Regions from separate parts of the Mesorhizobium sp. B2-5-11 genome, predicted to be linked through region 1. Evidence: predicted binding sites of a transcription regulator. Region 1 holds the regulator's gene; each other region holds the start of a gene.
The links. The regulator PhoB, encoded in region 1, activates phosphate uptake and scavenging genes when phosphate is short. The targets are predictions, from matches to a motif close to TGTCATNNANCTGTCAT.
Positions count from the first base shown of each region.

Region 2: a site for PhoB is predicted at 2,722-2,738, ahead of FJ490_RS30340 (DUF1045 domain-containing protein). Genes of this name have one in related genera too.
Region 3: a site for PhoB is predicted at 3,610-3,626, ahead of FJ490_RS03650 (RNA degradosome polyphosphate kinase). Genes of this name have one in related genera too.
Region 4: a site for PhoB is predicted at 3,573-3,589, ahead of FJ490_RS11540 (esterase-like activity of phytase family protein). Genes of this name have one in related genera too.

Region 1 is NZ_VFUK01000016.1:29,643-34,347, forward strand. It holds gene pstC (phosphate ABC transporter permease subunit PstC) at 1-517, shown strand, start outside; gene pstA (phosphate ABC transporter permease PstA) at 521-1,372, shown strand; gene pstB (phosphate ABC transporter ATP-binding protein PstB) at 1,369-2,172, shown strand; gene phoU (phosphate signaling complex protein PhoU) at 2,198-2,905, shown strand; gene phoB (phosphate regulon transcriptional regulator PhoB) at 2,925-3,614, shown strand; gene FJ490_RS29835 (ROK family protein) at 3,622-4,705, opposite strand, start outside.
Region 2 is NZ_VFUK01000017.1:19,024-23,728, forward strand. It holds gene FJ490_RS30325 (DUF2231 domain-containing protein) at 1-106, shown strand, start outside; gene phnN (phosphonate metabolism protein/1,5-bisphosphokinase (PRPP-forming) PhnN) at 163-795, opposite strand; gene FJ490_RS30335 (alpha-D-ribose 1-methylphosphonate 5-triphosphate diphosphatase) at 792-1,931, opposite strand; gene FJ490_RS30340 (DUF1045 domain-containing protein) at 1,976-2,683, opposite strand; gene iolB (5-deoxy-glucuronate isomerase) at 2,835-3,647, opposite strand; gene FJ490_RS30350 (DUF3329 domain-containing protein) at 3,652-3,870, opposite strand; gene iolE (myo-inosose-2 dehydratase) at 3,911-4,705, opposite strand, start outside.
Region 3 is NZ_VFUK01000001.1:720,242-724,946, reverse strand. It holds gene ppx (exopolyphosphatase) at 1-1,298, opposite strand, end outside; gene FJ490_RS03650 (RNA degradosome polyphosphate kinase) at 1,298-3,490, opposite strand; gene FJ490_RS03645 (zinc-finger domain-containing protein) at 3,691-3,936, shown strand; gene FJ490_RS03640 (FAD-dependent monooxygenase) at 3,955-4,705, shown strand, end outside.
Region 4 is NZ_VFUK01000003.1:118,885-123,589, reverse strand. It holds gene FJ490_RS11550 (trimethylamine methyltransferase family protein) at 1-972, opposite strand, end outside; partial or broken gene FJ490_RS11545 (FAD-dependent oxidoreductase) at 985-3,395, opposite strand; gene FJ490_RS11540 (esterase-like activity of phytase family protein) at 3,707-4,705, shown strand, end outside.

The DNA.
Region 1 (4,705 bases):
CATCATCAAGCTTTTCCACGACGTGCCGGGACTCTCCAGCCTGTTTGCCGGCCCGCCCTACGGCATCGGCCTTCTGACCTCGGCGCTGATCCTTGCCATCATGGTCCTGCCCTTCATCACCTCGATCACCAAGGATGTCTTCGACACGGTGCCGGCGGTGCTGAAGGAATCGGCCTACGGCATCGGCTGCACGACCTGGGAGGTCACGCGCCGCGTCGTCATCCCCTATACCCGCGTCGGCATCATGGGCGGCGTCATGCTCGGCCTCGGCCGCGCGCTCGGCGAAACCATGGCGGTAACCTTCGTCATCGGCAACGCCCACCGCATCAGCGCCTCGCTGTTCGCGCCCGGCACGACGATCTCGGCGACCATCGCCAACGAGTTCACCGAAGCCGACGGCGATCTCTATACGTCTTCGCTGGTGGCGCTCGGCCTGATCCTGTTCGTCATCACTTTCCTGATCCTTGCCCTTGCGCGCTACATGCTGCTGCGCATGGACAGCCGCACGGGAGCCTGACCGATGTCGACGGCCACATCGCTTCACAATCGACGCAAGCGCAGGAATGCCGTGATGATGACGCTATGCGTCGCGGCGGCGGGCATCGGCCTGGCCTGGCTGGCGCTGATCCTCGGCGCACTGCTCTATAAGGGCCTGTCGGGTGTTTCGCTCTCTGTGTTCACCGAAATGACACCGCCGCCCGGCGATGCCGGCGGCCTGCTCAATGCCATCTACGGCAGTATCATGATGACAGTCATCGCCGTCATCGTCGGCACGCCGATCGGTGTCCTCGCTGGGACCTACATGGCCGAATATGGCCGCTTCTCGCGCCTCACCACCGTCGTGCGCTTCATCAACGACATCCTGCTGTCGGCACCCTCGATCATCGTCGGCCTGTTCGTCTACGAGCTGCTGGTGCGGCCGATGGGACATTTCTCGGCGATTGCCGGTGCCGTCGCACTGGCCATCCTGGTCATCCCGGTCGTCGTTCGCACCACGGAGGACATGCTCAACCTGGTGCCGAACGCCCTGCGCGAGGCCGGCGCCGCGATCGGCGCGCCGCGCTGGGTGGTCATCCGCTCGGTCGCCTACCGTGCGGCGCTGTCGGGCATCGTCACCGGCATATTGCTGGCCATCGCCCGCATTTCCGGCGAGACGGCGCCGCTGCTCTTCACGGCACTCAACAACCAGTTCTGGTCGAGCAATCTCAACGCCCCAATGGCCAGCCTGCCCGTCACCATCTTCCAGTTCGCTCTCAGCCCCTACGAGGAATGGCAGCAGCTGGCGTGGACCGGCGCACTCATAATCACCCTTACGGTTCTCGGGCTGAGCATCTTCGCCCGCAGCCTTACCGGACGCAGAGAGGACAGATGAAACCGATGTTGTCCACCGAGTTGAATACGCCCGAAGTCGCGGTCGAGAAAGCCAAGATCGAGGTCAAGGGCCTCAATTTCTACTATGGCCAGTCGAAGGCGCTGAAGGATATCAGCCTGTCGCTGCCCGAGCGCAGCGTCACCGCCTTCATCGGGCCTTCGGGCTGCGGGAAGTCGACGCTGCTGCGCGTCTTCAACCGCATCTACGAGCTTTACCCGAGGCAGAGCGCCGAGGGCCAGGTGCTGCTCGACGGCCAGAATATCCTCGACCGCTCGCAGGATCTCAACCTGCTCAGGACCAAGATCGGCATGGTGTTCCAGAAGCCGACGCCGTTCCCGATGTCGATCTACGAGAACATCGCCTTCGGCGTCAGGCTCTATGAGAAGCTCAGCAAGGCGGAGATGGACGGCCGTGTCGAGCAGGCGCTGAAGCGCGCGGCACTGTGGAGCGAGGTCAAGGACAAGCTCAACGCCAGCGGCCTCAGCCTTTCGGGCGGCCAGCAGCAGCGCCTCTGCATCGCCCGCACGGTGGCGGTGAAGCCGGAGGTCATCCTGCTCGACGAGCCTGCCTCGGCGCTCGATCCGCTGTCGACCGCCAAGATCGAGGAGCTGATCGACGAGTTGCAGGCCGATTATACGATCGTCATCGTCACCCACAACATGCAGCAGGCGGCGCGCGTGTCGAAGCAGACCGCCTTCATGTATCTGGGCGAGCTGGTCGAGTTCGACCGCACCGAGAAGATCTTCACGTCGCCCCGCGAGAAGCGCACGCAGGACTATATCACCGGCCGCTTCGGCTGATCCCAGGCATACGAGGACCAAGATCATGGCCGAACACACAGTCGCAGCCTTTGACGAAGATCTCGGACAGATCAGCAGGCTGATCCGCGACATGGGCGATCTCGCCTCATCGATGGTCGGCGGCGCGACCAAGGCGCTCCTGAATTCCGACAACGCGCTCGCCCAGAGCGTCGTCTCCGACGACGCGATCATGGATGCGCGCCAGCGCGAACTCGACGACCGCGCCATCACCCTGATCGCCAAGCGGCAGCCCATGGCGGACGATCTGCGCCATGTCGTCGGCTCGATCCGCATGGCGGGCGATCTCGAACGCATCGGCGATCTCGCCAAGAACATCGCCAAGCGCGTCGGCACCGTCGGCCTTGCCGCCACGCCGCGCGACCTGTCGCACTCCATCGACGCCATGGCGCAGCTTGTGCTGATCCAGGTGCAAGGCGTGATCGAGGAGTATGCGGCGCGCGATGCCGCGGCACTTGCGAAGCTGCGCGCCGACGATGAACGCATCGACGTCAAATACACGTCGGTCTTCCGCGAGCTGCTGACCTACATGATGGAGGATCCGCGCAACATCACCGCCTGCACGCATCTTTTGTTCTGCGCCAAGAATCTCGAGCGCATCGGCGATCACGTGACCAACATTGCCGAAAATGCCTATTATGTGCTGACCGGCACGCAATTGCCCGCCAATCGCCCGAAGCAGGACGAGACGGCGATGTCGGCGCCAGCGGCTTGACGGCAGGGGTGACCAGTCGATGATCGCGCCACGCATCATGGTGGTGGAGGACGAGGAGCCGCTGGGTGTGCTGCTCCGTTACAATCTGGAATCGGAGGGTTATCAGGTAGAGGTGGTGACGCGCGGCGACGAAGCCGAGATCCGCTTGCAGGAGAATGTCCCTGACCTTCTTGTGCTCGACTGGATGGTGCCGGCGGTTTCCGGCATCGAGCTCTGCCGCCGTCTCCGGATGCGGCCCGAGACCGAGCGGCTGCCGATCATCATGCTGACGGCGCGCGGCGAGGAAAGCGACCGGGTGCGCGGTCTCTCCACCGGCGCCGACGACTATCTGGTCAAGCCGTTCTCAACGCCGGAATTCATGGCACGCGTCAAGGCGCTGCTGCGCCGCGCCAAGCCCGAAGTTCTGTCCAGCGTGCTCAAGGTTGGCGACATCGTGCTCGACCGTGAATCGCACCGGGTCTACCGCAAGAAAAGCGAGATCCGGCTCGGGCCGACCGAGTTCCGCCTGCTCGAATTCATGATGCGACATCCCGGCCGCGTGTTCTCGCGCAGCCAACTGCTCGACAATGTCTGGGGCGAAACGATCTATATCGACGAGCGCACCGTGGACGTGCATGTCGGCCGGCTGCGCAAGGCGGTCAACAATGGCCGCATGCCTGACGTGATCCGCACCATTCGGGGCGCGGGGTATGCGATTCGCGAAGACTAGGGATATGTCACGCAACGTTCTCGCCCACGCCTGATTTCGCCTGTGCCCCCGGCGCGAAAATCTCCTGGTCGACGAAGGTCAGCGCGCGCATGGCGCAGCCCTCGCGGATCAGTGGCAGTTCGTTCGGCTCGGTGTCGAAGGAAATCGATTTCGAGTGCTGGCCGCCGGCGGTCTGGGCAATGGCCTCGCGCAGAGCCGGCTCGATCAGGTCGAAGGCGGCGGCGCTGACGCCGACCATGGCGACCGGCGCCGGATCGATCAGCGCGAACAGGCTGCCAAGGCCGTAACCCAGCGCCTCGCCGGCCTTGCGGTAGGCTTCGCGCTCCGGCCCGTCCTTTTCGCGCGCCGAGGCCGCCAGGGTGCGCATGTCGGCGTCGCTGACGTCGACGGGCTCGGTGTCCTCGCCAAGCTGCCTCGCGTTGCGCCAGATGGCATAGTTGCCGGCATAGGCCTCGACGCAGCCGCGCCGCCCGCAGCGGCAGAGCGCCCCGCCGGGGCGATGGATCATGTGGCCGAACTCGCCTCCGGATGAATGGGTGCCGGTGAACAGTTCACCCTTCAGCACCAAGCCCATGCCGATGCCGTGCGACAAAAGGATGGCGATGAAGTCGTCGCGGTAGCGCTGGGGATCGCGCCAGCGCAGCGCCACCGCCATCATGTTGCAATCGTTCTCCATGGTGGCGGGAATGCCGAACTCGGCCTCCAGTATGTCGGCGAAGGCGATGTCGGTCTGCGGCGTGATCGGCGACCACAGCATGGTGCGCGCATCCGTGTCGGTGATGCCCTGGATCGCCAGCGCGATACGGGCGATGCTGCCGACGTCGAGGTCGGGATCCTCGAACCGCCGCCTGACGATGGCCACGCATTCGCCGATCAGCGCCTCGCGCGACAGGGTGAGCGTGTCCAGCCGGCGCTGCTCTTCAGATATCACCTGGCCGGCATAGTCGATGACGGCGACGGAGAGAAAATTCAGCGACAGCACCACGGTCATCACCGCCGCGGCTTCAGGGTTGAGGCTGAGGCCGACCTGCGGCCGGCCGCGTTTCAGCGCACCGGCCTCGCTCGGCTTGCTCTGCGCCAGGATGCCTTCG
Region 2 (4,705 bases), on a different contig from region 1:
AATGGTGTACCGCCATCACGTCGCGGTTCTGGACGCGCCGACACAACCTTCGGCAACGCCGTTGGCCGGCACGCGTCGTGCCGATCACGACCGGCACGCGGCATAAAACGAAGGCGCATTCGATATTCAGGTCAGGCGGGCGCCACCTGACCATCGACACCTTTAGTCGATCCGCCCCGACATGTCGGAGAATGCCATCGTCTTGCGCAGCACCTCGGCAAAGCGCTCGCCTGCCGCTTCGCGCGAACCGCTATTGTCGATCGAGGTGACGCCGGGTCCGGAGAGCGTCATAGGGGCGCTTCGCGCCAGGCGTGCCAGAACCTCCCCGCGCGACTCGCGGCCACGCATCGCCAGCCGCCCGGCCAGCACATCGGGCGAAGCGGTGATCTCGACGACGGCCAGGTTGGCATAGCGCTTTCGCAAGGCAGGGATGATCGCACGCGATACGTTGGCGACAGCGACATGGCCGTTGGCCACTGCCCAATCGACCTCGGCCGGCAGGCCGTAGCGCAGGCCGTGCGCTTCCCAGGAAACGGCGAAGGCGCCGTCGGCTTCGGCCTCGATGAAGGCGGCATCGGCCAGCGTGTCGTGATCCTCGCTTGCCGTGTCGCTCGGTCTGGTGATGACGCGGCGCACGAACTCCAGCCGCGGCTCGTCGGCGAAAAGCGCCTTGGCATGGCCGATGATCGTATCCTTGCCGGCGCCGCTCGGGCCCACCACGGCAACGAAGACGCCGTCGCGTATCGGAAACGCCTCGGCCGACAGTTCACGCTCGATCAATGCCGAAGCCATCACGCGACCCGCCGCCCCTGCCGCCAGACCGTGCGCACCACTGGAACGTGGTCGTCGAGGCGCACGCGCACCAGGTCGGCCCGGCGGCCCTCTTCGATGACGCCGCGATCGGAAAGACCGACGGCCTCGGCCGGGTTCTTGGACACCATTGCCACCGCCTGCGGCAGGGAAATGCTATCGACGACGTCGCCGAGAAAGAAGGCGGACTGGATCAGGCTGAAGGGGATGTAGTCGGACGACAATATGTCGAGCAGGCCGTCGCTGGCCAGCGTGCGCGCCGAGACGTTGCCCGAATGCGAGGCGCCCCGCATGACATTGGGCGCGCCCATCAGCACGCCGAGCCCTGCATCCTTCGAAGCCCTGGCGGCTTCCTCGGTGGTTGGGAATTCGGCAACGCGCACGCCTTGCTCGATGGCTTCGTCGACATGGCCCGTCGTCGCATCGTCATGGCTCGCAAGCACGATGCCGCGCTCGTGGCAGGCGGCGGCGATGAAGACGCGGTTCGCCCCCGAATTCCGGGCCGATTCGCCCATCCGCTTCTCACAGAATTTCTGGAAATCGCGATCGGTCAGCTTCAGCTTGCGTTGATAGTAGTAGGCATAGGTTTCGAGGTTGACGAACTGGCGCTGGCCTGGCGCATGGTCCATCAGCGAGGCGAGCTTCACCCGTTCGTCCGTCTCGAAATTGGCGAAGGCCCTGAGGCAATCCGGCGCCGAGACCTCGCAGCGTAGATGGATGAAATGGTCGGCCCGCAATCGATCCATCCGCCGGCTGTCCTCGATCGCATCGGCGAGCTTGCGGATGTCGGCGGCGTTGAGATCGGCATCCTCGTCCATGCCGACACGCAAGGCATCGAGCACGGTGGTAATGCCGGCGGTCGCCACTTGCGCGTCATGGGCGAGCACGGCGGCGATCGGGTTCCACCGCACCTTCGGCCGCGGCGCATAGTGGCCTTCCAGGTGATCGGTGTGCAGCTCGACCAGTCCCGGAATGATGAAGTCGCCAGCCATGTCCTCGCCGGCTCGCACGGCGCCGGCGGATATGTCGGCGATCAGACCGTCACGCATCACGAGCGAACCGTCGATGATCTCGTCGGCAAGAACGATGCGGGCGTTGCTCAGAATGGTGTCGGCGGTCATTTCAGGCAGTCCTTGGTTTTTTCTCGCCTTTACGGCTTGTTGCTTCAGGCGGTTTTTCTGGCCGGACGGCGCCCGAGCGCGTGCTGGGAAAGCACCATGAACGGGGCGCCGGGTTCGGGCTCGATGAACAACGTCAGCGCGTCCACCGGAACCGGCTGGCGCAGCACCTCGGCGAACAGGCCCTCGATTGCCAGGCGAAGACGAGGGCTTTCCTGTGGCCCGGCCCTGCCGGACAGCGTCATGTGAAAGCGGAAGCTCTCGAAGACGTAAGGATAGCCCCATTGGCAGAGATTGCGGAATTCGCCCGGCTTCAGCGAGTCCGGGCTGCGCCGCTCGATCTCGGCCTCCGTCAACGGCGCGCGAAAGCGGTCGAAATCGCGCACCACATCATCGGCGAAGCGATTGAGCGGAGGCAATGGCGCCTCCGGCACCAGTGCGAAGAAACCGTCGATCTGGCTGACGACGAGACGCGGGATCATCACAACGGGCGTCGCCTCGGCAAAGGCGTCGAGCGCTGCGCGCAACGAGGCTTCGGTTTCGTTGGCCGCTAACCGGAAAGGGGCTTTCAGCGTTGCGTGAAAACCATAGCGCCGTGCCGATGCGGTGTGGAAGGCGACTTCCGCCGCCGACAAATCGCCCACCGCCTCCACCGGTCGCGTCGCGGCGCCGAACGGGTCACGGCCCAGCCAGTTGGCGGCGATCCGCGCCAATTTTTCGTCCTGTTGGGGGGTGAAGTAGATGGCGTAGCGCATCGAAAATCCTCGTCAGCCCGTTGCCATAGGTGATTTCCATGACGGATTGACGAAGCTTTGAAGGGTTTTCGAAGGCAAATCGCCCCCGCCGGTCCTTAGCCGACGATTTTTCTGATCTGGACCAACAGGTTCAGCCGTGAACGCGCAACGGTCAGGCCTTCATCAGCCATTCGTGCTCGGGCGCATTGTGGAATTTCCACGTCCGCTTCGGGCCGGCCATGACGTTGAGATAGTAGAGGTCGTAGCCATGGCAAGCCGCGCAGGGGTGATAGCCCTTGGGCACCAGCACGACGTCGCCGTCCTCGATCGCCATCGCCTCGTCCAGCTCGCGGGAGCCGTCCTTGTCGGCGTCGGTATAGACCCGCTGGAAAGCAAAGCCCTGCGGCGGGTTGAGGCGGTGATAATAGGTTTCCTCGAGATAGGATTCGTCGGGCAGATTGTCCTGGTCGTGCTTGTGCGGCGGGTAGCTCGACGTATGGCCGCCGGGCGTGATGACCTCGACCACCAGCAGCGAATCGGCCGGCTTGCCCTCGGGCAGGATGTTGGTGACGTAGCGCGTATTGGTGCCCTTGCCGCGCACCTCCTGGCCGAGGTCGTCAGGCCCGATGACGCGAACCGGCAGGCCGCCGTTCAATCCCGGCGCCGAGCAGACCGCCAGTTCCAGTCCGCTATCAGCCGTCACCGACCACACCGATCCCTGCGGCACATAGACAGACCATGGTTTGCCTTCAAAGGGCGACATGCGCTGGCCGAGCAGGCCGAGATCCTTGCCGCCGGCCGTGACCGTGCCCTTGCCGGTGACGAACACCAGGCAGACTTCGCGATCGTCCGTTGTTCCCGAAGCCGTTTCGCCCGGTTTCAGCCGATGCAGGTCGAACCCGACATAGGTCCAGCCGGCGCTTTGCGGCGTGACGTGCGCGACACGGCCATGGCCCTTGTCGGCTTTGACCAGCAGCTTCGACATCCGGTTACTCCTTCGGTTCGACTTCGGCGGGCGCCTTGTTCTCGTCGGCCGGCTTGTAGAGATAAAAAAACTGCCAGACGCCATAGCCGGCGAAGCCCAGCGCGATCACGCCCCAGAACGGCGTGCCGCTCGCGAATTCGATGATCGACCAGATGACGCACACCGCGACGACGGCGACACGCCGCCACAATGGCCGGAAGAAGGGGTGCTCGGAATCTTTCATCGCGGCAACCTACAGCAAGCCCGGCCTGGCGAGAACCCGATCAGACATCGGGGAAGCCCTGCGTCTCGACCGTATAGCCGGCCGCCGTCATCACCCGCATCAACTCCTTGTGGCCCACCTGCGCCATCTTGAGCGGCGGGTTCTTCTTCGGGTCCTGTTCGGCCTCGACCACGAACCAGCCTTCATAGCCGTGGTCGGCGAAACGCTGCACGATGGCGCCGAAATCCAGCGAGCCGTCGCCCGGCACGGTGAAGGCGCCAAGCGCCACCGCGTCGAGGAAGGACTGCTTCGTGCGGTCGAGCTTCTCGATCACGCCCATGCGCACATCCTTCACATGCACATGGCTGATGCGCTTGTGGTGATTGTCGATGGCGCGCAGCACATCGCCGCCGGCAAAGGCCAGATGGCCCGCATCGAGCAGCAGCGGAATGCCCGCTCCGGAATGGCGCATGAAGGCGTCGAGCTCCGGCTCGGTCTCGACCACCGCCGCCATGTGATGATGATAGGAAAGCGGCATGCCTTGCTCGGCGCACCATTCGCCGAATTCGGTCAGGCGCCTGGCATAGGCCTTCATCTCGTCGCTCGAGAGTTTCGGCTTGGTGGCGAGCGGCTTCGAGCGGTCGCCCTGGATCGAACGGCCAACCTCGCCATAGACGATGCAAGGCGCGTTGACCGCCTTGAACAGGTCGATCATCGGCTGGATGCGATCCTTGTTCTTGCTCATCTCCTCGTCGACCAGCGTGCCCGAGAACCAGCCGCCGCACAGTGTGACGTCAGCCGCCTTCAGGATCGGCAGCATCACCTTGGGGTCCTTGGGAAAGCGCCGTCCCATCTC
Region 3 (4,705 bases), on a different contig from region 1:
GCCCGCTCCAGATAGCGCGGTGTCGCCAGCGCCTTGATCTCGGGCGCGATGGCTTCGTTGAAGATGCCGTCGTGCCGATAGGCATTGGCCATCGCTAGATAGGCGCGGCCAGGGTGGTCCACGCCGAAAAAGGAGGCGTGGGCGATGATGTTGAGCGATTGCTTGCCGCGATATTCGGGATGCGCGCGCCAACCGATGTCGGCCAGCAATGCCGCCGCGTGGCGGTAGCGCGCCTCGTCCTCGGTCTCGTCGATGCCGAAAGCGGCAAAGGTCTTGGCCGTCCAGTCGACGAGTTCATGCGCATGGGTGACCGAGCGCGAGCGCAGCCGGGCGAGTTCCTCCGATGCCGAGATCAGGGGATCGGCCTTCTGCTCGGCCTGGTCGAGCAGGGAATAGAGGAAGCCTTCGCGCACGCCGAGCGCCGAGACGATGATCTTCGACGGCTGCATCGCCGCCATGATTTCCTGCAGCACGATGGCGCCGTAAGGCAGGAGCGAGCGGCGATTCTTCGAAACACCCTCGATGCCTTTGATCTTCTCGATCTCGCCTTTCGCCACTTGCCGCAGGAAATTGGCGGCACTTTCGACGCCGATCTCGTAGTGGTGCATGACGCCAAGCGGATAGTTGGTCATCTCCATGTGCAGCCGGGCGAGATTTCGCCAGGTGCCGCCAACGGCATAGAAAGGCCTGCCTTGCCCGCCTTTCAGCAGCTTCGCCCGCCCCAGCTCGTCGCGCACGATTTTCGCCGCCTGCGTGAGGGAATTCTTGGCCATGTCCTGCAGGCGCAGGCCGCCCAGCGGCAATGTTATGCCGTCGCCAATCGCTTCGCCGTTGACGTCGACCAGTTCAAGGCTGCCGCCACCGAGGTCGCCCGCAATACCGTTGGCCGGATGAAAGCCGCAGATGACGCCGAGCGCGGAATAATAGGCTTCCTCGCGGCCGCTGATCACGCGGATCTCGGTCTTGAGCACGTCTTCGGCGCGGTGGATGAAATCGGGGCCGTTGACGGCCTCGCGCGCGGCGGCGGTCGCCAGCACGTACATGTGCTCGGCACCGGCCTGGTCGGAGAGCGCGCGGAAGCGGCGGAACTCCTCCATCGACCGTGTCACGCCCTCGGGGTCGAGCTTCCCCGTCGACACGATGCCGCGGCCGAGGCCCGCCAGCATCTTTTCGTTGAACAGCATGGTCGGCGAGCGCGCCAGCCCCTCATATACGACAAGGCGGATCGAATTCGAGCCGATGTCGATGATGGACAGCGGTCGGCGATCCTGCAGCCGGCCCTGGGAATCGGACAGCATCAGGCGGCGGCGTTCTTCTTGCGGCGCTTGAATTGCGCGATCCGCTTCGGCGCATGCGATTTCAGCGCATCACCCCGTCCCGACAGGCTCGGATTGGTCATGAAATATTCCTGTGCGTTGAACGGCTCCTCGCCCTCCTCGAGCACGACGCGCCGGGAGGTTCCATCAGCCAATACGTCGAAACTTTGCTGATTGTCCATGATGTTGCCGAGCATGATCTGGCCCAGCACCTGTTCATGCACAGTTGGGTTGGTGATCGGCACCATGGTCTCGACGCGACGGTCGAGATTGCGCGGCATGAGGTCGGCCGAGGAGATGTAGACGACGGCCTCGTCCGACGGCAGGCCGTGGCCATTGCCGAAGCAATAGATGCGGCTGTGCTCGAGGAAACGGCCTACGATCGACTTGACCCTGATGTTTTCCGACAGGCCCGGCACCTGCGGCCGCAGGCAGCATATGCCGCGCACCACGAGGTCGATCTCGACGCCCGCGCGGCTGGCGTCATAGAGCGCATCGATGATGATCGGATCGACAAGGGCGTTCATCTTCATCCAGATGCGTGCCGGCCGTCCCTCGAGCGCGTGGGCGACCTCATCGGAAATGTGCCGCAGGATACGGTTCCTCAGCGTGAAGGGCGAGATCGCCAGCCGCATTTCGGCGGTCGGCTCGGCATAGCCGGTGATGAAGTTGAAAAGCTGGGCGACATCGCGTGCGATCGTTGCATCGGTGGTGAAGAAGGACAGGTCGGTGTAGATGCGCGCGGTCACCGGATGGTAATTGCCGGTGCCCAGATGCACATAATTGCGCAGCTTGCCGTCCTCGCGCCGCACCACCAGCGACATTTTGGCGTGGGTCTTGAGCTCGAGGAAGCCGAACACGACCTGGACGCCGGCGCGCTCGAGGTCGCGCGCCCAGCGGATGTTGGCCTCCTCGTCGAAGCGGGCCTTGAGTTCGACCAGCGCCGTCACCGACTTGCCGGCCTCGGCCGCGTCGACCAGCGCACGCACGATCGGGCTGTCGTTGGAGGTGCGGTAAAGCGTCTGCTTGATCGCCACCACTTCCGGGTCGGCCATCGCCTGACGCAAGAACTGAACCACCACGTCGAAGGATTCGTAGGGGTGGTGGACGATGATGTCCTTCTCGCGGATAGCGGCGAAGCAATCGCCGCCATGCTCGCGGATGCGCTCGGGGAAACGCGGATTGTAGGGCGTGAATTTGAGGTCGTCGCGGGCAACGGCGACGATCTCAGAAATCTGGCTGAGCGCCAGCGGGCCGGTCAGGACGCTGATGCGGCTCGACGAAACGCCGAGTTCGCCGGCGACGAATTCGCGCAGTTCGGCCGGCATGAGCATGTCGAACTCGATGCGAATGACGGAGCCGCGGCGGCGGCGCTTCAGCGCGGTCTCGAACAGGCGCACGAGATCTTCCGATTCCTCCTCGACCTCGATGTCGCTGTCGCGAATGATGCGGAACGTGCCGGAGCCCTTGACCTCGTAACCCGGGAACAACTTGCCGATGTAAAGGCCGACCGCCTCTTCCAGCGGGATGAAGCGGACATGGTGCTTGCGGTCCGGCAAACGGATGAAACGCTTCAGCGCCACCGGCAAGCGCAAGAGCGCGCTCATCTCCTCGCCGTTCTTGCGATGGCGAAGCTGCAGCGCCATCGAGAAGCCGAGATTGGGGATGAACGGGAACGGATGCGCCGGGTCGATCGACAATGGCGTGAGAACAGGAAACACCTGGTCCTGGAAGTGCTCCTCCAGCCAGGCCTTCTCGTCCTTGGTCAGCGCGTCGCGGGTGATACTCTCGATGCCTTCCTTATTGAGCAGCACGGTCAGCGCCGAGAGGCTTTTCTGCTGGTCTTCCTGCAACCGTTCGACCTCGCGAAGCAGTTGTTCGAGCTGCTGCTCGGGGGTACGCCCATCCGGGCTTCTCAACACGATGCCTTCGCGAACCTGGCCGGCGAGACCGGCGACGCGCACCATGAAGAACTCATCGAGATTGGCCGCGGAGATCGACAGGAAACGTACCCTCTCCAGCAGCGGATGGTTTGTGTTCTGCGATTCCTCGAGCACGCGGCGGTTGAACTGCAACCAGGAGAACTCGCGATTGACGAAACGATCCGGATTGCCTTCCGGGCTTGCCGCTTCCGCATTGATGAACTCGCTCTGGACCGGCTTCAGTTCGTTCATGGTTCCTGCTCTTCCCACGTCTGGTTGCTTCGCCGCTTTCGGGCGGCGCCCAGGCTGTTGCGCCTGGCCGCGATGCTCCAGCCGGTTAACCGGCTTAACTTATCCTCTGACAGGCTTTTGCGACAGTTTCATTTCATCGAACTTGCAAACAGGCCGGTTATGATCCAAACGCTGAGCAGACTGCGCTAAAGGAGACGACGATGGCAGGCGGTTCCATTCCCCATTTCCAGAACGATGCGGGCCATCCGGCGATCGATATCGGAGTCAAGGAATTCATGTGCACCGGCGCCAACCCGCCTTTCGACCATCCGCATGTGTTTCTCGATATGGGCGACGACAATGAGAAGGTCTGCCCCTACTGCTCGACGCTCTACCGCTATTCGCCGAAGCTGACGGCGATGGAAACGCTGCCGGCCGGCTGCCTCTACATCGACCAGGCCGCCTGACTTCCAGCGGCCCGGCCAATGGCAGACGCACAGTCCCGGCAAGTCATCATCGCCGGGGCGGGTATTGCCGGGCTGACCGCGGCACTGGCTTTCGCCGAGCGGGGCTATCCCGTACGGATCTTCGAACAGGCGCAGCGCCTAGAAGCGGCGGGCGCCGGCATCCAGCTTTCGCCCAACGCGACACGCATCCTGCGTGAGCTCGGCGTACTCGACGCACTTCTTCCCAATGCCGTCAGGCCGGAAGCCGTGGTGCTGAAGGATGCGGCAACCTTGGGCGAACTGGCGCGCGTACCTTTTGGACGAGCCGGCGAGGCGCGCTGGGGTGCGCCCTACCTCGTGGCGCATCGAGCGGACCTGCAAAACGCGCTGATGGCGCGCGTGGCTGCCATGCCCGATGTTCATCTCACTACTGGTGCGCGCCTTGGCAGCGTCACGATCAGCAGTTCAGGCGTCACCGCGGCAGCCGATGTGGGTGGCAGGCTCGTCGCGGCGGAAGGTTTCCTTCTGGTCGGCGCCGATGGCGTCTGGTCGTCGATGCGCGGACTTGCCGACCAAGGAAGGAAAACCAGGCTTGCGAAAAGCCACTTCTCCGGCGAACTGGCCTGGCGGGCAACCGTCAGCGCAGACAGTCCTGCCGGGCAAGCTTTTGCAGAGATCGGTGCGCCGGACTGCGTCACCACCTTCCTGCATCCCGGCTTTCACATGGTCGCCTATCCCGTCAGCAAGGGCAGCGCCATCAATCTCGTCGCTTTCACCAGGGGCGAGCGTA
Region 4 (4,705 bases), on a different contig from region 1:
GCCGAAGGCCGGCGCGCCCGATTTCATGTCGACATTGGAGGAGAAGGAGCCGTAGACGACAGGCGCGCCCGGCCGCACGATCTGCGCCAGCGTCAACCCGGCCAGCGCCTCGGCATGCTGCAGCGTCAGCGCGCCGGCCACCGTGATCGGGGCCATCGCACCCGCCAGGCAGAAGGGCGTGATGATCAGGACCTGGCCCGCCCTGGCGAAGTCGATGATGCCTTGCGCCATCGGGATGTCGAGCTGGCGCGGCGAATTGGTGTTGATGACGGTGTAGCAATGGGCGCCCGAGCGGAACTCGTCCTCGGACAGCCCGCGCGCCAACCTGATCATGTCGAAACTATCGTCGACCTGCGGGGTGCCGCGCGCGAAGATGAAGGGAAGCTTGTCCGACAGGGTCAGTTGCGCCCGGTTGACGGCGTAGTGGCGAAAACGGTTGTCGATGTCCTGCGGCTCGACGCAAGGTCCCAGCATGTGCAGCACGTCGAAATGCTGCACCAGCTTGATGAACTCCTCGAAGGCCGCCAGTGTGCCTGGTCGGCGGCCGCGTTCGAGGTCAGTGACGTTCGGCGCGCCGCACCCTGCCAGGAAGGTCATCGACCCGAGTTCCAGCGTCAGATCGCGGGAGCGGTCACCGGCATGGGTCTGGATCGATTTTGGCGCCGAGGCCAGTGCGGCCGCCACCATGTCGCGGCCGATCCGCACCATGTCGGTTTCGGGGTCGATCAGGGCGCCGGCGCGAGCGAGCAGGTCGCGCGCCTGCGGCAGCAGAACCTTGATGCCCAGCTCCTCCAGCACGCGCAGCGCCGTGTCGTGGATCGAGGCGACGTGGTCGTCCGAAAAGATTGGCTGCGGCAGGAATGGGTTCTTCAGAGAGCGGTAATTGGGCCGGCGGCTGCTCTCGCTGCCGGCCTCGCCGATGCGTCCTCGCCGGCGCTCGCGCCTGCCTTCGCGTGCCGCGTCATCGATCATCCGGAAACCTCCTCATTGCCGCATCGCCTTGCCCAAGGGATCGTAGGGCGAAGCCGGAATGACACGCGCCGGCCGCTCGGTGCCGACAATGTGCACGCAAAGCGCCGTTCCTTCCTCGGCAAAATCGTCATCCACCAACGCCAGCGCGACGCTCTTGCCGATCGTGTAGCCAAAGCCGCCGGAGGTGACGAAGCCGACGCGCCGAGCGCCGTGCCAGACCGGCTCGAAGCCGCTGGCGTCCGCGTCGATGGCATCGACTTCCAGCGTCACGATCCGTCGTGCAACACCGGCCTTGCGTTCCTTCAGCGCCGCCTCGCGGCCAATGAAATCGCCCTTGTCGAAAGCAATGAAGCGGTCGAGCCCTGTCTGGCCGGGCGTGTAGCCTTGCGTGAATTCACGCGACCAGATGCCGAAGCTCTTTTCCAGCCGAAGCGCGTTGAGTGCGTAATAGCCAATCTCGGCGAGGCCGAGATCCTCGCCGGCGGCAAGCAGCGTTTCGCGCAATGTGGCATGCATGGTGGCCGGGCAGTTGATCTCGAAGCCGAGTTCGCCGGCGATGGAGAGGCGAGCCATCCTTGCCCGCACCATGCCGATGTCGAATTCGCCGCATGCCATGAATGGCAAGGCTTTGGCGGAGATGTCCTGGTGCGTCGTGCGCTCGACGATCTTTCTGGCATTGGGGCCGGTGACCAGAAAGCCCGACATCGCATCTGAAATATCGGTGACGCAAACGCCTTCAGCCATATGCGCTTCGAACCAGCGCATGTGGAATTCGCGCAGATAGTAGGAGCCCATCAGCCAGTAGTCGCCATTGCCCCAGTTGAAGACGGTGAGATCGCCCTTCAGCCGCCCGTCCGGCCCGAGCATCGGCGCCAGCCTCGCCTGTCCCGCCTTCGGCAGCCTGCAGGCCAGCAGCCTGTCGAGCCAGGCCTCCGCGCCCGGTCCCGTGATCGCGTAGCGCGCATAGGCCGAGATATCGATGAGGCCGGCGGCGCGCCGGACTTGCAGCGCCTCGTCACCGACGATGTCGAAGGCGTTGGAGCGCCTGAGCGTCGTCTCCTCGCGGAATCCCATCGGCGCGAAATAGGCGGGGATTTCCAGCCCCCAGGAAGCCGTCCATTCGCAGCCCGCCGCACTCATGCCGTCATAGGCGCCGGGGCGTTTCAGCGGCCGGCCCGCAGGCAGCCGTTCGTTGGGAAAGGTCATGACGAAACGACGAGAATAAAACTGTCGCGTCGTCTGCCTGAGATATTCCCGGTTTGCGGCGAAGGCGCCGTAGCGGGCGATGTCCATGCCGAAAATGTCGGCCTGCGGCTCGCCGTAAATCATCCACTCGGCCAGCGACTTGCCGACGCCGCCGCCCTGGCTGAAGCCGGCCATGACGCCGCAGGCGACCCAGTAATTCTTCAGGCCGCGGACCGGCCCGACGATCGGATTGCCGTCCGGGGTGAAGGTGAAGGCGCCGTTGACCCATTTGCGGATGCCTGCCGTCGCCAGGCAAGGGAAGCGCTCATGCGCCTTGGCAAGTTCCGGGCCGATGCGGTCGATGTCTTCGGGGATGAGCTCGATGCCGTAATCCCACGGCGCGCCGTCCATGTTCCAGTGCTTCGGGTTCTGCTCGTAGACGCCGAGCAGCACGCCCTTGCGCTCCTGCCGCAGATAGGAAAAGCCGTCGAGATCGACGGCCAGGCCGATCTCCTTGTCGAGGGCAGCGACTTCCGGAATGTCCTCGGTGACGAAATAATGGTGCTCCATCGGCGTCACCGGCAGTTCAACCCCGGCCATGCGGCCGAGTTGCTTGGCCCACAACCCGCCGGCATTCACGACATGCTCGGTGGTGATGGTGCGTTGCTCTGTGACCACGTCCCAATGGCCATCGGCCCGCGCCTTCAGCTCGACCACGCGGTTGCGCAGGATCACGTCGGCGCCGCGCTTCTTGGCGGCACCGACATACGCATGCGTCGTGCCGTAAGGGTCGAGATGGCCCTCGTTGGAATCGTAGAGGCCGCCAAGCACGCCGGTGACGTCGACGATCGGGCAGATCGCCTTGATCTCGTCAGGCGTCACCAGCCGGGCGGTCTCGATGCCGACCGACTGGAATACCGCCCAGGCCGATTTCAGCCACTCCCAGCGCGCCGGATCGCTGGCTATGTTGACGCCGCCGGTCATGTGCAGCCCGACGTCCTGGCCGGATTCGGCCTCGATCTCGCGGTAAAGGTTGATGGTGTAATCCTGCAGCGCGGCGACATTGGGATCGGCGTTGAGCGCGTGGAACCCTGCCGCCGCATGCCAGGTGGAGCCCGCCGTCAGTTCGGCGCGCTCGATCAGCGCCACATCCGACCAGCCGAACCGCGCCAGGTGATAGAGCACCGAAGCGCCCACCACTCTCCCCCGATGACGACTGCGCGGTAGTGAGACTTCAAGGCTTCCCTCCTCCACGGACTGTTCGAAACCGGAACCATATACGTACTGTACATGAGTGTCTAGTACTGCGAACAGCTCCTGGACGGTGTCGAACCTGTCTCGGAACGATCGATTTTTTGGCGCGGCCGCACTTCCCCAGCAGCGTCGCGGCGGGCCGACGCGAATGCGTCACCAACTGTCATGCAAGCATCATGTTCGCGCCTTAGACCGCTTGGCGAGGGCATAGCCGCCCTCCAGGGCGGCAGCCTCGCCGCCCCCAGGCAACCTCGGAATTCCGCCGTCCCGGCGCTTTGTCATCAAGGGGATATCCATGACGCATTTACGCTCGTTCTCGTTGCGGCTGCTGGCCGCCGCGCTGGTGGCCTCGGCCGTTTCGCTGCCTGCCTTCGCCGACAGCTCGGCCAGCGTCGGCGGCGCCAGTTTCGTCAACAAGGGGCTGGTGGGGGTTGGCCGCATCCCGGCCGGCCAGCGCGACAGGTTCGGCGAGACCTTCGGCTCCGGCTCCGGCATGTCGATCGACACCGCGGGCTGGACGCATGATGCCGGCACCTACAGAGGCTCGCTGTGGCTGCTGCCCGACCGCGGTTATAACGTCGTCGGTACCACCGACTACCGGCCGCGCCTCAACACGATCAACATCGAGTTCGCCCCGGTGGCACCAGGTGCCGCGCCCGCGGCCGGCCAGGAGCAGACCGGCGTCAAGGCGACGCTCGCCGACACCATGCTCCTGACCGACGACAAGGGTGCCGACGTCACCGGTCTCGACCCGCTGAACGGCGTGCGTCCCGCCGCCGGCGACATGCCTGTCCTGCCGCAGGCCGACAATGGCAAGCTCGCGCTCGACAACGAGGCGATCGTGCGGCTGCCCGACGGCACCATGCTCGTCTCCGACGAATACGGTCCCGACATCTACCGCTTCTCCGCCGACGGCCGTCTGATGTCGGCGACCCAGCCTCCGGCCGCGCTCGTGCCGATGCGCCACGGCACGGCCAATTTTGCTTCCGACAATCCGGGCCCAGGTGCTGCCGAACCCGACCCAAAGGATCCTGAGACCGGCCGCCAGAACAATCAGGGCCTCGAAGGCATGGCAATGACGCCGGACGGCAAGTTCGTGATCGCGGTTTTGCAGTCGGCGACCCGGCAGGACGGCGGCGATTCGGCCTCGACGCGCCAGAACACCAGGGCGCTGGTCTATGACGCCTCCGATCTTGCCCATCTCAAGCTGGCACATGAATATGTCGTGCCGCTGCCGGTGTTCAAGGACGCCAAGGGCAAGACCAAGGTGGCTGCGCAAAGCGAGATCGTGGCG